2 regions of the Alteromonas sp. 76-1 genome follow, and region 2 is predicted to be linked to the other one. Evidence: predicted binding sites of a transcription regulator. Region 2 holds the regulator's gene; the other holds the start of a gene.
What was found. Region 2 encodes ArgR, which controls arginine synthesis, uptake and breakdown. Its sites were predicted from a motif close to ANTGAATANNTATTCANT; they were not measured.

Region 1: the regulator ArgR is predicted to act here: its motif matches at 2,884-2,901, upstream of gltB (glutamate synthase large subunit).

Annotation. Positions count from the first base shown of each region.
Region 1 is NZ_LR136958.1:3,707,088-3,716,096, forward strand. It holds gene arcB (aerobic respiration two-component sensor histidine kinase ArcB) at 62-2,419, opposite strand; gene gltB (glutamate synthase large subunit) at 3,070-7,536, shown strand; gene ALT761_RS16010 (FAD-dependent oxidoreductase) at 7,551-8,966, shown strand.
Region 2 is NZ_LR136958.1:4,089,361-4,098,369, forward strand. It holds gene ppc (phosphoenolpyruvate carboxylase) at 1-1,917, shown strand, start outside; gene katG (catalase/peroxidase HPI) at 2,023-4,212, opposite strand; gene mdh (malate dehydrogenase) at 4,877-5,815, opposite strand; gene argR (transcriptional regulator ArgR) at 6,055-6,519, shown strand; gene ALT761_RS17345 (TonB-dependent receptor) at 7,382-9,009, shown strand, end outside.

The sequences.
Region 1 (9,009 bases), 380 kb from region 2:
TCGCGAAATCAACTTCCAAATAAAAACGGGGCTTAATCAGCCCCGTTTTTTAATAAACGATTTAATCGTCTACCCGCTGCTGATTGAGCCACTCTTGTAAGGCTTTCATATCGTGCTGTACCGCCATTTGCAACTCTTCAACCCAATCGTGAACGTTTTGCCACCACGTAGGGTGGTCGCCTTGTTGAATTTGATTTGCAATACGCTGAACACGAGCAAGCCCTACAGAGCCTGCTGCACCTTTAATTTTATGCGCTTGCGAGCAAACTTCAGATTTCTCATCAGCGCTTAGGCTCAACTGCAAAATTTCCATGTATTCAGGCATTTTCTCCTGGAACACTTTCACACTTGCTCGCACCATATCATCGCCTATTGTATCCACTAACATCTGGAGCAAGTCCATATCTAAAATGTTACTTAATATTTTGCTTGGCTCTGGTGGGCGTTCTACCTGACCTTCAACTTCTAATGGTGCAGGCGGCGCATGGAATAATTCGTTGAAGACCTCAATCACGCGTGATTTCTTAATAGGCTTGGCAATAATATCGTCCATGCCATTTTGCAAATATTCTTCCCGCTTTTTAATCACGTTAGCAGTAAGTGCCACAATGGGCGTTTGCATTACTAAGTCTTCTTCATGCAACGTACTGGCCACGTCGAAGCCCGTCATATCTGGCAACTGAATATCTAACAATATTAAGTCGTATTGATTCGCGCGGGCTTTATCAATCGCTTCTTGCCCTGTCATGGCCACATCCACCTTTTGCCCCATTTTTTCAAGCAAGGCTTTGGCTACCATCACGTTAAGTTCAATATCTTCTACCAGTAGAATGTTCAAGTCACTAACCTGAAGCTGCGCCACTTGCATCGGCTTTTTCGATATTTCTACCGGAAGCTCTATTTCAAAGCGTGTGCCTTTACCTACCACACTGGTAACTTTGATATTGCCCTTCATTAAATCGACCATTTGCTTACAAATAGCCAAACCAATACCGGTCCCTGTCGCCGACTGATGATCAGGGTGATCAACCTGATAGTACATGGCGAAGATTTTTTCTATCTCTTCTTCAGGTATGCCTACCCCAGTATCTTCAATCACAAAGGTGACGAACGCGAGGTCATTTTCAGGTTTGGTAGATTCAATCGATAAGCTCACATGGCCTTTTTGGGTAAACTTCACTGCGTTAAACAGGATATTCCACAAAATTTGGCGCAAGCGCGTGCCATCGACTTCAACTAACCTCGGAAGAGGCTCTTTAATCGTGGTCTTAAGCTCTAGCTGTTTATCACCGGCTAGTAGTCGAATAATACTGCTTAGCTCTTCGGTGAAGTCGCGAAGCGATACGGTCTTCAAGCTCAGTTCAACTTTGTCTCTATCTAACTTATCAAGGTCGATAATATCGTTAAAGATATTGCCAAGCGTGATAGCACTGGCATAAATAGTACTTACCCAGCTAAATTGCTCTTCGCTTAATTCTGTATCGCGCAGCATTCTACTCAAACCTACAATACCGTTTAGCGGGGTACGTAGTTCGTGACTAATCGTGGCGATAAAGCGCGTTTTGTCGGTACTGGCTTTCGCTGCTGCATTTTCTGCTTGTTTACGTTCAGTCATGTCTCGACCAAATGATAGCAAGCCTAAACGGTTACCTTCTTTATCGAAGAAAGGAACTCGCTTCATTTCGAAGTAGCGACGGCGGCCATCGGCAAAGCGTAGCCATAACTCTTCGGTAATGCTGGCGTTAGTTTCAAGCACTTCGTGATCACTGGCGACGATTTGTCGCGCCAAGTCTTCTTCATAAACATCTGTAGGGGTCAAGCCAAGCAGTTCCTGCTCTGTTTTACCCGTCATAAGTTCTGCTATACGGTTACAGCCCGCAAAGCGCCCTTCTTCATTTCGATAGTAAATAAGATCTGGCGAGGCATCGATGATCGAGCGCAGCAAGGTAGATAAACGACGGGCTTGCGCTTCTTGTTCAGATTTATCCTGAATTTCACGCTCTAAGTCTTTAAATAAGGCTTCACGCTCTTCTTGCGCTAATTTACGCTGCTCAATTTCGTGGTTTAATTGGCGGATATTAGTTTGCAGCTCACGGTTAAGAAAAACATCTTCTTCTCGCAAGCGCTCTAGTTGGCTTACCACTTCTTTAAGATTGGTACGTGAATTTTCTAACTGCTTTATAAGTTCGCTGAAAAAGTACAGCACCCAAGGTGCCGAAAGCATTGTGAGTATAACCGCGCTGATAAAGTCATCGGGTTGTACTGCACTGCCCATGCTTACGCGAATTACGTAAGAGCCGCCAAGCGTAAAGACCAGCGAAAATACAACGAACAGAATACTTAACTTAAGCGTACCGAAGCTCTGCACAAATTGTGCAAAGCGAATAGCCCAAGAGTCATTTGGAGAATCTGAATGCATGAACGACTTATTTTTAGGATTATTTTCAACATATCCTATCAGGGTTTATGCATTACGGAAATGCTCACTGAGTTCGCAGGTTATGAAGGGTGGCTGCGCGTTCAAGTGAATCAACTTACCACGGTGCATTTTTTGTACAACGCTGTATGATTCTGGTATTGTGTAATAAAGGATTTACAACTACATAAAAATACAGCAAACACGCCCTTGACTAGATATTAAACGTCCCTACATGAATTTTTATTCACTTTGGGCAATTTAAAGACACTTGCTATAATTTCATTGCCTACCAATAAGACGATATATCGGGTTATAACAATTTTGTTACAAAGATGAATTTATAAGTTTAACATCATGAAAATAGTGAAGATTTTAAACTATATGCTAAATCTTTGTTATACCCCCTACTTTAGCGTTTGATTTTACATATCAATATAGGTATTTTGTACGCCCCGCAAAGCAATAATGCATAAAAATGCGGAACACGACTGGAATCCTCTAATAATAAATAACGACAAGAAAAGGCGCATAGAGCGGTAATAGTGCCAGCTCGACAAAAGACGTCTGAACAATGTTGTGATACGCAATACCTAGGCGCATCTACACGCAACGCACACCTTGCCCCAGTCAAAGGTTGAAGGAGTTAAGAGATGAGTTTATACAACCCCAACGATTCCCGGGATAACTGTGGATTTGGCTTAATCGCCCATACCCACGGAGAAGCTAGCCATACGCTAGTAGAAACTGCTATTCACGGTTTAGACCGTATGCAGCATCGAGGCGGTATTGCCGCTGACGGGAAAACCGGAGACGGCTGTGGTTTACTACTGCAGAAACCGGATGCGTTCTTCCATACTATCGCCGCAGAAAATGGCTGGAAACTCAGCAAAAAATACGGCGTTGGCATGATATTTCTAAGCCAGGACCAGGCCCTTGCGCAAACTGCGCGTGAGGTGTTGAATGAAGAACTTGAAAAAGAAACCCTTAGTGTAGTTGGCTGGCGCGAAGTGCCTGTCGATCGCTCTGTATTGGGTGAACTTGCTCTTACCGGCGTGCCACAAATAGAACAAGTATTTGTGAATGCACCAGCAGGTTGGCGCAAGCGCGATCTTGAACGCCGCCTTTATATGGTGCGTCGACGCGCTGAAAAGCGTCTTGAAAGCGATCCAGATTTTTATGTTGCCTGCCTATCTGGATTGGTAACTATATATAAAGGCTTGGTAATGCCGAAAGACTTACCCGCCTTTTATTTAGATTTAGCTGACGAGCGTCTGAAAAGTGCTATTTGTGTATTCCACCAGCGCTTTTCAACCAATACGCTTCCACGTTGGCCATTGGCTCAACCGTTCCGCTTCTTGGCCCACAATGGTGAAATTAACACCATTAAAGGTAACCGAGATTGGGCAATGGCTCGAGCCTCTAAATTTGCTACGCCGCTTATTCCTGATTTGAAAGAAGCAGCCCCTTTTGTTAATACCGAGGGTTCTGATTCATCCTCACTAGATAACATGCTTGAGGTATTCTTAGCCGGTGGGATGGATTTATTCCGTGCCATGCGTTTATTAGTGCCGCCTGCTTATCAAAATAACAAAACCATGGATGACGACCTACGTGCATTTTACGAGTTCAACTCGATGCACATGGAACCATGGGATGGCCCTGCCGGTATCGTATTAACGAACGGCCGCCACGTGGCATGTAACCTAGACCGAAATGGTCTTCGCCCTGCCCGCTACGTTATCACTAAAAATGGCTTCATTACCCTTGCCTCAGAAGTCGGTATTTGGGATTACGAAGAAGCTGACGTTATTGAGAAAGGCCGCGTAGGTCCAGGTGAAATGCTAGCGGTTGATACCTATACAGGTAAAATCTGGCGTTCCACTGAAATTGATGAAGAATTAAAAGCGCGCCATCCTTATAAAGAGTGGCTCGATAAGCATATTCGTCATTTAACGCCGATTGAAGAGCTAGATGCTTCACTGATTGGAAAGCGCGTTTTTGATGACGACACCATTTCGGTATTCCATAAGCAGTTCAGCTATAGCTACGAAGAAATTCAGCAAGTTATTAAAGTACTTGCGAAAGACGGTCAAGAAGCCGTTGGTTCTATGGGTGATGATACGCCAATGGCGGTTATGTCTTCACGCCAGCGTACCGTTTACGATTACTTCCGTCAGCAGTTTGCACAGGTAACTAACCCGCCTATCGATCCATTACGTGAAAACCACGTAATGTCGCTAGCCACCTGTATTGGCCGCGAGCAAAACGTATTCAGCGAAACCTCAGGTTATGCAGACCGCGTATTGTTTAACTCGCCAATACTGATGTATACCGATTTAAAACAGCTACGTGAATTTAATCCTGATAACTACTATTCAGAAGTGGTTGAACTTCAGTATCAACCGCAAGAGGGCTTGAAGAAAGCCATCGAGCGTATTTGTAACGAAGTAGAACACTTAGTTAAACAAAAGCGTGCGGCGTTCGTGATTTTATCCGATCGCAATATCAGACAAAACCGCTTACCTATTCCAGCGGCTATGGCCGTTGGTGCAGTACAGCGCCGTTTAGTTGATAAATCACTACGATGTGACGCGAACGTAGTAATAGAAACCGCCAGTGCCCGTGACCCACATCACTTTGCCGTACTCATTGGTTTAGGTGCTACAGCGGTGTATCCGTTCTTAGCCTACGAAACCATTGAACAGCTTTGTGAGAAAGGCGAACTCGACATTTCACCTATGCAAGCCACGTTAAACTACCGTAAAGGTATCAATAAAGGCTTGTACAAGATAATGTCAAAAATGGGTATCAGTACCGTGGCAAGTTACCGTAGTTCGAAATTATTCGAAGCTATCGGTATTAACGATGCGGTAATGGAACTGTGTTTCAGAGGTGTTACCTCGCGCCTTCAAGGTGCTGATTTCGACGATTTCCAACAAGATACGGTTAATCTAAACCGCGTTGCTTGGTTAAAACGTAAGCCTGTCGATCACGGTGGTTTGCTTAAGTATGTACACGGCGGCGAATATCACGCGTATAACCCAGATGTAGTCAGCACACTGCAAAAAGCAGTGATGAGCGGCGAATACAGCGATTACCAGCAGTATGCGAAACTAGTTAACGAGCGCTCTCCTGCACACATTCGTGACCTGCTAGCGCTCGACCCACAAAGCGAGCCGGTGGATATAAGCGAAGTTGAAGACGCACAGAACTTATTCCCGCGTTTTGATACGGCAGCAATGTCTATAGGCGCGTTAAGTCCTGAAGCGCATGAAGCGTTAGCGATTGCCATGAACCGTTTAGGCGGGCAGTCGAATTCAGGTGAAGGTGGTGAACATCCATCACGCTTTGGTACTGAAAAGAACTCGAAAATTAAGCAGGTTGCTTCTGGTCGCTTTGGGGTAACACCGCATTACTTAGTAAATGCGAATGTTATTCAAATTAAAGTGGCACAGGGTGCGAAGCCTGGTGAAGGTGGTCAGTTACCTGGCGACAAAGTGAATAAGTACATTGCACAGTTACGTTTCTCCGTGCCTGGTGTAACCCTTATTTCGCCTCCACCGCACCACGATATATATTCAATTGAAGATTTAGCTCAGCTTATTTTCGATTTGAAACAGGTAAACCCAACTGCACTTATTTCAGTGAAGTTAGTGTCTGAACCTGGTGTAGGAACTATTGCTACCGGTGTAGCAAAAGCCTATGCAGATCTTATTACGGTATCTGGCTACGATGGCGGTACAGGTGCAAGCCCACTTACGTCGGTTAAATATGCTGGAAGCCCGTTCGAATTAGGCTTGTCAGAAACACAGCAAGCGCTTATCGAAAACGGCCTTCGCCATAAAGTACGCGTTCAAACTGACGGCGGCCTTAAAACAGGTTTAGACGTAGTGAAAGCGGGTATTTTAGGTGCTGAAAGCTTCGGTTTTGGTACTGGTCCCATGGTGGCGTTAGGGTGTAAGTACTTACGTATTTGTCACTTGAACAACTGCGCGACCGGTGTAGCAACACAAGATCAAAAGCTTCGCGACGACCACTTCATTGGTTTGCCAGACATGGTTATGAACTACTTTAAGTTTATTGCCCAAGAAGTACGTGAAATTATGGCTGCCCTTGGCGTGACCAAGTTTGACGACCTTGTTGGCCGTACTGAGCTATTAAAAGTGATTGACGGTGTGACTGCGAAGCAAAACCGCCTTGATTTAACGCCATTGTTGGTAAGACCGAAAGCAGGTGAACATACCCGTTTATTCTGCTCGCAAACCACCAATGAACCCGTTGATAAAGGTGTGCTAAACGCACAAATGCTTAAAGACGCGCAGCAAGCGGTTGTTGACGGCGAGTCTCTTGAGTTGAAATACCCTGTTCGTAACACCGACCGTTCGGTAGGTGCTTTGTTATCGGGTGAAATTGCTAAGCACCATGGCAACCACGACTTTGAAGATACGCCTATTAAAGTGAATCTTACCGGTACTGCTGGTCAAAGTTTTGGCGTATGGAATGCTGGCGGCTTGCACATGCATCTTGAAGGTGACGCAAACGATTACGTAGGTAAAGGAATGACTGGCGGTAAGCTTGTTATTCATCCACCAAGAAACATGACTTACAATGCGCATGAAAGTGCCATTATGGGTAATACCTGCTTATACGGTGCAACTGGCGGTAAATTATTTGCTGCAGGCCGTGCAGGTGAGCGTTTTGGTGTACGTAACTCAGGTGCTATTGCGGTAGTTGAAGGTATTGGTGACAACGGTTGTGAATACATGACCGGTGGTATTGTTGCTGTACTTGGCCCTGTAGGCGTGAACTTCGGTGCCGGTATGACAGGTGGTTTTGCGTACCTTATGGACGACAACGACGACCTAGATAACCGTGTAAACCAAGACCTTATTGAGATTATGCCTGTTGACGGTAAAGCGATTTTAGTAGAGCACTTACGTGGTCTTATTAATCAGCATTACGAAGAAACCGGCAGCGACCATTCGTTAGGCTTGCTAACCGATTTCGCGGCAACGCTGAAACGCTTCAAGCTTATTAAGCCGAAGACCAGTGATGTGAAAAACCTATTAGGTCACATCAGTCGTTCAAGCGCAGAATTGCGCATTCAGGCTCAGTAGGAGGAGAAAAGTTTATGGCAAAGAACGTATACCAGTTTGTCGATGTTGAACGTATCGATCCGCCGAAAAAGCCGATCATGGTGCGTAAACACGAATTCGCTGAAATTTATCAGCCGTTAAGTCAGTCACAAACCGAAGGCCAAGCAGATCGCTGCTTGGACTGCGGTAACCCGTATTGCGAATGGAAGTGCCCAGTACACAACTACATTCCTCAATGGTTAGACCTTGCCAATGAAGGTCGTATTATTGAGGCGGCTGAGTTGTCGCACAAAACCAATAGTTTGCCAGAAGTATGTGGCCGCGTTTGTCCTCAGGACAGACTCTGCGAAGGTGCATGTACCCTAAATGATGATTTTGGCGCGGTAACCATTGGTAGTATTGAAAAATACATTACCGATACCGCGTTTAAAATGGGCTGGCGCCCAGATATGTCTGACGTAGTTTGGACAGATAAGAAAGTCGCTATTGTAGGTGCAGGCCCAGCAGGCCTAGCGTGTGCCGATATTCTTGTTCGTAACGGCGTAAAGCCAGTGGTATTCGACAAGTACGAAGAAATTGGCGGCTTGCTAACCTTCGGTATTCCATCGTTTAAGCTTGAAAAAGATGTGATTAAGCTTCGCCGCGAAATCTTTACCGACATGGGTGTTGAGTTTGTCCTTAAGACTGAAATTGGTAAAGACATTGAAATGCAAACCCTGCTAGATGACTACGACGCTGTGTTCTTAGGCATGGGTACGTATAAATCGATGCAAGGCGGCTTCGAAAATGAACATGTACACGGTGTTCACGATGCTCTGCCCTTCCTTATCTCAAACACAAACCGCGTGATGGGTCTTGAAAAAGACGAAGCCGACTTTGTTGATATGAAAGGTAAGCGCGTAGTGGTACTTGGTGGTGGTGATACCACCATGGACTGTGTACGTACGTCTATTCGTCAAGAAGCCGACCGCGTTATTTGTGCTTATCGTCGTGACGAAGAAAGCATGCCTGGCTCTCGCCGTGAAGTGGTTAACGCAAAAGAAGAAGGGGTTGAATTTATGTTCAACATTCAACCTTTAGACATTGCTGTTGATAGCGAAGGCAAAGCTTGCGGTGTTAAATTCGTAAAAACCGAGATGGGTCCACCAGATATTAACGGGCGTCGTCGCCCAGTTGAAATTGAAGGTTCTGAACACGTGGTTGAAGCTGATGCGATTATTATCGCGTTTGGTTTCCAGCCTAGCCCTGCCCCTTGGTTTGCTGAGTTCGGCATTATGCTAGATGAAAAAGGCCGTGTACGCGCTCCTGCTGCTGGTAAGTTTGCTTTCCAAACATCACACCCTAAAATCTTTGCGGGCGGTGATATGGTACGTGGTAGTGATCTTGTGGTTACCGCTATCGACGAAGGCAGAAAAGCCGCTGACGGTATCATGGATTATATTGGCGTTTAATATTAGCGTTTAATATCCACGTGTAAAAATGCATGTTAACCGT
Region 2 (9,009 bases):
TCACCGGTACAATTTAGTTCTTGGATGGGCGGTGACCGCGACGGTAACCCATTTGTAACCTCAAAAGTTACCGAGCAAGTACTATTGTTAGCGCGTAAACGTGCCGCGAAACTTTTCGCATTAGATTTAGACCGCTTGCAAGTTGAGTTGTCTATGTACGACTGCAATGACGCATTGCGCGAAAAAGTAGGTGATGCGAACGAACCTTACCGCGCTCTACTTCGCCCATTGCTTGACCGTTTTATCGCTACCCGAGATGGTATTGCTAGTTATTTAGCAGGTAAAAACCCAGATACGTCTAACTGGATTGAAAGCAACGACGAACTGTTAGAAGCACTATTGCTTTGCCACCAGTCACTTATAGACTGCGGTATGGACGTAGTCGCTAAAGGCTTATTGCTAGATTCCATTCGCCGTGCACATGTGTTCGGTATCCACTTACTTCGCTTAGATGTGCGCCAAGATTCAGAACGTCACGCCGATGTATTTAGCGAACTGACCCGCTACCTTGGCCTGGGTGATTACTCTCAGTGGAGCGAAGAAGATAAACAAGCCTTCTTGCTACGTGAACTTGGCTCGAAACGCCCCCTATTCCCTGCACAATGGGGCGCATCTGACGATGTGAAGGAAGTACTTGAGACATGCAAAGTCATTGCTAAACATAGTAAACACGGCTTTGGTATTTACATTATTTCGATGGCAAGTGAGCCATCAGACGTACTTGCGGTTCAATTGCTGCTTAAAGAAAGCGGTGTTGATTGGCCGATGCCTGTAGCACCTTTATTTGAAACGCTAGACGATTTAAACAACTCGCCAAGTGTTATGCGCAAATTGCTTTCTATCGACTGGTATCGTGGCTATGTGAAAGGCCGTCAGTTCGTGATGATTGGTTATTCAGATTCAGCCAAAGATGCCGGCGCACTAGCGGCAGGTTGGGCTCAGTATCAATCTCAAGAAGCACTAGTAGCTATTGCCGAAGAATTTAATTGTTCGCTTACTTTATTCCACGGTCGTGGCGGTACAATTGGCCGAGGCGGCTTACCTGCCCACGCAGCGATTTACTCGCAGCCTCCTGGCTCATTGGAAGGTGGATTCCGCGTTACTGAACAGGGCGAAACTATTCGTTATAAGTTTGGTATGCCTAAACTGGCTAAACGTAGCTTGGGCATTTATGCCAGCGCGATAATTGAAGCTATGTTGTTCCCACCCCCAGCACCAAAGGAAGAGTGGCGAGAGTTGATCTCTACTATGGCGGGTCAAGGGCGTGACAACTACCGTGCTACTGTGCGTCATGACGAAGATTTTGTACCCTACTTCCGCGTAGCTACACCTGAACAAGAGCTTGGTAAGTTACCGCTAGGCAGCCGACCTTCTAAGCGTAAACCACAAGGTGGTATTGAAAGCCTTCGTGCAATCCCTTGGATATTTGCATGGGCGCAAACTCGTCTAGTCTTGCCGTCATGGTTGGGTGTAATGCGCGCTATCGATAGCGTGAAGAATGCCGAAAATGAAAAAGTCGTGAATGAAATGTTCGCTGAATGGCCTTTCTATCGTTCACGTCTTTCGATGCTGGACATGGTATTCCATAAAGCGGATCCTCGTATTAGTGAAGCCTACGATGAGCGCTTGGTACCAGAAGAGCTTAAACATTTTGGTGCAGCCCTTCGTGAAGAACTCAAAGAGAGTATTGCTTCATTGCTTGAACTCACTGGCGAAAACGACATCATGAAAGCTGATCCACTCGGAAAAGAGTCGATGGAAATTCGTGCCGCGTATTTGCAGCCGCTACATTACCTACAAATCGAATTGCTAGATAGAATTCGTAAAGCAGGTGATGATGCACAAAATACCGCACTAGAGCGTGCCATGATGGTTACCATCACAGGTATTGCTACGGGTATGCGAAATACTGGTTAATACCTATCTTGACAGGTAAATAATCACGCTATTTGATTAAATAGCACAAATAAAAAAGCCCGCTTAAAGCGGGCTTTTTAATGAGATTACATTACAAACTAATTATTAAGCCTGTAATTCAAAGCGATCGGCATTCATCACTTTAGTCCAAGCACTAACAAAGTCTTTAACGAACTTCTCTTTATTATCGTCTTGCGCATAAACCTCAGCGTAAGAACGTAATATAGAGTTCGAACCGAAGACCAAGTCAACACGAGTGGCTGAATAAACTTGCTCACCGGACACTCTATCTACAATGCCGTAAGTGCTTTTACTAGTGGGCTTCCACGTGTATTGCATGTCGGTAATAGTCGTGAAAAAGTCATTCGTTAGTGAGCCAGCACTACCTGTAAACACGCCATGTGCAGTGCTTTGGTAATTCGTGCCCATTACACGCATTCCACCTACTAACACCGTCATCTCTGCAGCCGTTAACCCAAGTAACTGAGCTTTGTCTAACAACAGTTCCTCTGGTTTAACCACGTAGTCTTTCGGCAAGTAGTTCCTGAAACCATCGGCCTGCGGCTCTAACGGTGCAAAAGAATCAGCATCCGTCATATCATCAGTAGCATCACCACGACCTGCTGCAAACGGAACATCAACGCTGAACCCTGCCGCTTCTATAGCCTTCTCTACACCCACATTTCCTGCTAACACAATGGTGTCAGCTAGACTGGCACCAGCTGCTTCTGCAAGCGGTTTCAACACCGACAATACCTTAGCTAGCTTTTCCGGTTCATTAGCTTCCCAGTCTTTCTGAGGCGCTAATTGAATGCGTGCACCATTAGCACCACCACGTAAGTCAGAACCACGGAAGGTTCTAGCACTGTCCCATGCAGTCGATACCATTTCACTTACGGTAAGGTCTGACGCAGCGATACTGGCTTTCAATGCATCTACATCGTAGGACGTACTACCTGCAGGTACAGGATCTTGCCAAATAAGTGTTTCTTGTGGCACTTCAGGACCGATATAACGTACTTTTGGCCCCAAATCACGGTGAGTCAGTTTAAACCATGCTTTAGCAAATACTTCACTGAAGTAGTCTGGGTTGTTGTAAAACTTCTCAGAAATTTCACGGTAGATTGGGTCCATTTTCATGGCCATATCTGCATCAGTCATAATAGGGTTATAACGTTTTGACGGGTCTTCAACATCAACAGGTTTGTCTTCCTCTTTAATGTTAATAGGCTCCCATTGCTCTGCGCCCGCTGGTGATTTTTTCAACTCCCAGTCGTAGTTAAGTAACAATTCAAAGTAACCGTTATCCCATTGAGTAGGGTTAGTCGTCCAAGCCCCTTCAATACCACTTGATACGGTATCGCGACCTATTCCACGTGATTCGTGGTTCATCCAGCCTAACCCCTGCTCGGCAATATCAGCGCCTTCTGGATCAGGACCTAAGTTTTCCGCACGTCCGTTACCATGGCATTTACCCACGGTGTGACCACCTGCGGTAAGCGCAACGGTTTCTTCATCGTTCATCGCCATACGGGCAAAGGTTTCACGAACATGTAAGGCAGTTTTAAGCGGATCAGGTTTGCCATTCACCCCTTCAGGGTTAACGTAAATTAGCCCCATTTGAACCGCTGCTAATGGATTTTCCATTGTTTCTGGCGTTTCAACGTCGTCGTAACGCTCATCACTAGGTGCTAGCCATTCTTTCTCAGCGCCCCAGTAAGTGTCCTTTTCAGGATGCCAAATGTCTTCCCGACCAAACGCAAAGCCATAAGTTTTAAGCCCCATGCTTTCATAAGCAACGGTACCAGCAAATACTAGAAGATCGGCCCAGCTAAGCTTGTTGCCGTATTTCTTCTTAATTGGCCACAATAAGCGGCGTGCTTTATCAAGGTTAACGTTATCCGGCCATGAGTTTAGTGGCGCAAAACGTTGGTTTCCGGTAGATGCTCCACCACGACCATCAGCAATACGATACGAACCGGCAGCGTGCCACGACATTCTGATCATTAGGCCACCATAATGACCCCAATCAGCCGGCCACCAAGACTGAGAGTCAGTCATCAGCGCTATCATGTCTTTTTTCAATTCATCGAAATCAAGTGACTTTACGGCTTCGCGATAATCAAAGTCGTCGCCCATCGGATTTGTTTTGGTATCGTGCTGATGCAAAATATCTAGATTTAGTGCTTCAGGCCACCAATCCATATTAGTGCTGCCGGTCGCTGTAAGGCCACCGTGCATAACGGGACACTTTCTTTCAGACTCATTTACATCGCCAAGCTTAGCGTTACTCATATTTGTTACCTCTTGCTGTTCGACAAAGGATTTCATCAATTCTATCTATTGATTAGTATTATTTAATTCTAGTTATTAGATGATAGTTATTACAGTGAGTTTTTTCGATGCTGATGAATAGGTTTAACGATTAGAGTCAACTTAACCTAGTCAAATTGGACCAATTAATTGCAGCCTCTATTCACCAACATTACTGCTTAAACCACCTAGAAACAGCCTAGTCAAAATTCACAATTTTTCTGTAACTTTTTTCTCATTTTTTAAAATATGTAGCTGCAATAAACAAAAGGCAGGATTAGTAAGCTCGCAACAAACTGTCAGCAGCATGGATGCTGTCTTACAAAAAGAATTTTTTATTGAGTGCGATGAGTAGGTGTTGGTAGGTATACGGTTTGAAATTAAATAGTAGCCCCTCCTTTGCCAAGGATGCGGTGGCGGAGCCTACATGGATGTAGTTACGGCTGGTTATTATCCAGCAAGGCTATTTAGTGCTTGGCCATTATGCAAACGCCACAAACAAAAAGGCAGGATTAGTAAGCTCGTAACAAACTGTCAGCAGCATGGATGCTGCTGCCAAGCCTCCATGGATGGATACTCGGCGTGTTTGTGTAGAGCTTACTAATCCTGCCTTATACATGGGAGCAGCGCTCCCATATTCTTAGCCTTAGCCAGTTACGAAATCTACGCCTAGCTTGATGTCGCCACGAAGGCCTTCAAGCATATCGTTTTTCGCTTTTTCTTCAAATGCGCTAAGCTCGCCGTATGGCAAAATTTCTTCAACACCGTTTGCGCCAAGGCGAACAGGGTGAGCGAAGAATGCAGCATCGTCGCTGTCGTCAGTTTGAACGTAAGTGTATTCAACCACGTTCTCACCTTGCATTGCTGCAACCAATGATAAGCAGAAACGTGCAGCTGCTTGACCCATAGATAGGGTTGCAGAACCGCCGCCAGCTTTAGCTTCAACAACTTCAGTACCTGCATTTTGGATACGAGTTGTTAGGCTTGAAACTTCATCATCAGAGAACTCAACACCTTCAACTTGCGAAAGCAAAGGAAGGATAGTTGTGCCTGAGTGACCACCGATTACCGGTACGTGTACAGAAGCAACGTCTACGTCTTTAAGCTCAGCAACAAAAGTCTCAGCGCGAATTACGTCAAGGGTAGTAACACCGAACAATTTGTTCTTGTTATAAACACCTTTCGCTTTAAGCGTTTCAGCAGCAATTGCCACTGTTGTGTTAACTGGGTTAGTAATAATACCAACACAAGCATCTGGACAATTGTCAGCAACACCTTCAATAAGGTTCTTAACAATACCAGCGTTAATGTTGAACAAGTCTGAACGATCCATGCCCGGCTTACGCGGAACACCAGCAGGGATAAGAACAACGTCTGTACCTGTTAATGCACCAGCTAGGTCATCTTTACCGTGACCGGTTACTTTTACTGCAGTTGGGATGTGGCTCAAATCAACAGCTACACCAGGAACAACTGGCGCTACATCGTAAAGCGCTAGCTCAGAACCAGCTGGCAATTGTGTTTTTAACAACAAAGACAGCGCTTGGCCAATACCACCGGCAGCACCTAACACGGCTACTTTCATACCATTTCTCCTATGGGATTACTCACGTATTTAAACGGAACGTCACACTAATGCAACGCGGGGGAAAACTCAATCATCTGATGGTCTTAATACGGCCATTTAAGGCAATTTTACGTCGATATTCACTATCATGCATGATTATGCAATTAAATTGCGCAAAGGTCACCTGTAAGGCACAATATATGATAAATCGTTAATGATCATTTAACTTATTACCGCTAACTAATGTGCAGGACGCTATGGCCAACGCAAAACAAGAGCAACTGATTAAAGCCTTTAAAGAAATTTTAAAAGCGGAAAGCTATGGATCCCAAGGTGAAATAGTGGATGCCCTTAAAACTCAAGGTCATGACAATATCAGTCAATCTAAAATTTCCCGCATGCTAAGTAAGTTTGGCGCGGTACGTACCCGCAATGCCCGCGGCGATATGGTGTACTGCCTGCCGCCAGAACTGGGTATGCCTACCGCGAAAAGCCCGTTAAAGCAGCTTGTTCTCGACATTGTGCATAATAATGTGATGGTGATTATTCGTACCAGCCCAGGTGCAGCGCAACTTATTGCTCGCTTACTTGACTCATTAAGCAAAAAAGATGGTGTGTTAGGTACCATTGCTGGTGACGACACTATTTTTATCGCCCCTGCCGATGTGACACTTATTGAAGAGTTGCGTCAACGTGTAGAAGATTTATTCGAGAACGTATAGCCCGCCCCTTTTCTATTTTCCGTCGTATAAACGACTAAAAGTCGATCATCGGCTAGCATCAAGCACAGTAGTTTTCTGAGCGAACTTTTTTAAGCGCAAAAAAAAAACCGCCATAAAAGTATGGCGGTAAAGAATTTGTACCAGGGAGATACAAAACAACTTGGTAGCTGTGCATTTAAATTACCATAGACTTAGAAAAGAGTAAGAAAAGAAAAGTAAAGAATTCGAAAACTAAAAATAAAATAAGAAAAAGAGATAAACCCCAACAAAAAACAACCAAAATCAAATTTAATGATTAATAATTAAATTAGTAAAATCTCACCTACCTCTATTAAAAAATTTTTCTTAATCAGTACATACATTCTAAGAACCACAACAATACCACTGTTATTAATTCTAATTAAAAACGCTATTTCATGTTGTCATATATATTCAAACGACTTGCCACACTTTTAGTTCATACGGTTTTTAACTACGCTGTAACCGCATAAAAACCTCGCTACACCTGCACCGTTTGTACACTATAACTGCGCTAAGCCTACACCAAACCTGCACACTATTTACACTCTTGCCTTACTCTTAATTTCTATTTTATCTAATCCCTATTTGTACTTTTCAATCAACATCAAATGAGAATAATATAATATTTATTTTACCAATGTATAGAACCGTAAAGGTTTCATCACCCTGCGTATAAATAAAGTAAATTAGGTCTAAATAGAACAAATTATACACTTTGTAAATTGCCAAATAGCACGACGAAGTGCTTAATTCTCCCGACAGAAAACATCTGATCAAAATAAAAACTAATAAACGTCTTTGTAATTACAACTTGTAATCACCTTCGACAAGGGGAATTAAAATGTTTGACACCAATAAACTCAGCACTGCTGTGAAGCGCGGATTATTACTGGCAGGATCCGCTAGCTTGTTAGCCGCGCCAATGGCCTTTGCACAATCAGATGACGAAAATTCAGCTGAACCTGTAGAAAAAATTCAAGTTACTGGCTCTCGGATTAAACGAGTGGATTTAGAGTCAGTATCTCCCGTTACTGTTATTACTGCTGAATCTATCGCGTTATCTGGTGATACATCAGTTGCCCAAGTGTTACGTAACTCTTCAATTAACACCTTTGGTTCGTTTCGTGGTCAATCTGGTTATGGTAGCGGTGCATCAGCTTCTAGTGAAGTAAACTTGCGTGGTCTGGGTGCAGGCGCAACGCTAGTTCTAATGGACGGCCGTCGCCTACCAGGTTTAGGATACGACGGTGGCTCATCTTCTGACATGTCGATGATCCCGATGTCGATTGTTGAGCGCATTGAAATTCTTCGCGATGGCGCATCGGCCATTTACGGTTCAGATGCCGTTGCAGGTGTAATTAACATTATTACCAAAAAACAGTTCGATGGCGTGAATGTAGGTTATAGCTTTGAAGATCCTGGTGCTGATGGTGGCAACTCTAGCAAGTATAATTTTTCTGCTGGTGTCACAAGCGACAAAGGCAGCATTGTCTTCATTGCTGAGCATGAAAACACCCAAGAAGTTAGTGATGTCGCTGTATCAGGTGACTATGCATTAGATAGCTATTCAACCTACAGCCCTGTTGCCAATTTCTATGATGCAGATGCAGGTGCGTTTCTTTATAACGAAGATTTGTGCGGTGATGTTGCTGACACATCAATTGAATCTGATCGTTGTGGTTATTATTACGGAAATACTACTTGGCTCTATGGTGCATCTGAGAAAAACTCTTTAATGACTAAAATCGAGTACGAGTTAGCAGAAAACTTGCAACTTATTACACGCTTCTCAGCGCTACAGACATCTACAGACACCCGTTATGCTGCTACCCCAGTATCTACATCTTCGCTGACTATCGACGCCGATAATGCAATGAACCCTTATGCCCAAGATGGTTCTGTCTATTTCCGTACCTCTAGCTTAGGAACGCGTGACACTAAAACTGAAAAAACCACCTTTGAAATGGTGACGGGCCTTGAAGGCTATACCGAAATTGGTGGCAATGAATGGGATTGGCAAGTTTATTACCAACGAACGTCTGCTAAAGAAGAGGTATTCAATTACAACTTAGTTAACGACACGGTTGTACAAGATTTAATTGATACTGAACAGTTGGATTTATTTAACGTTCAAGGCTTAAGTAGCGACGATTGGGCTAGCTATAACGCCGAGCTTTTAGCAAGCGCTGATCACACTGGCACCTACCAGTCTACACAGATGCGTGACATTATTGACGGCAGCATTTCTGGCGAAGTTTTCTCGAATAACTTCATGACAGTGAGTGCTGTTTTTGGCGCTGAGTACTCTTACCTTGATTTTGAGCAGATATCTGACCCTGAATCGGGTTTGGGTATTATTTCAGGCGGTTCGGGTGGTGACGACGTGTATGCGACTCGTGAGCGACAGTCTTACTATACTGAGTTTGCCATCGAACTACCCCATGAAGTGGAAGTATCTGCTGCACTTCG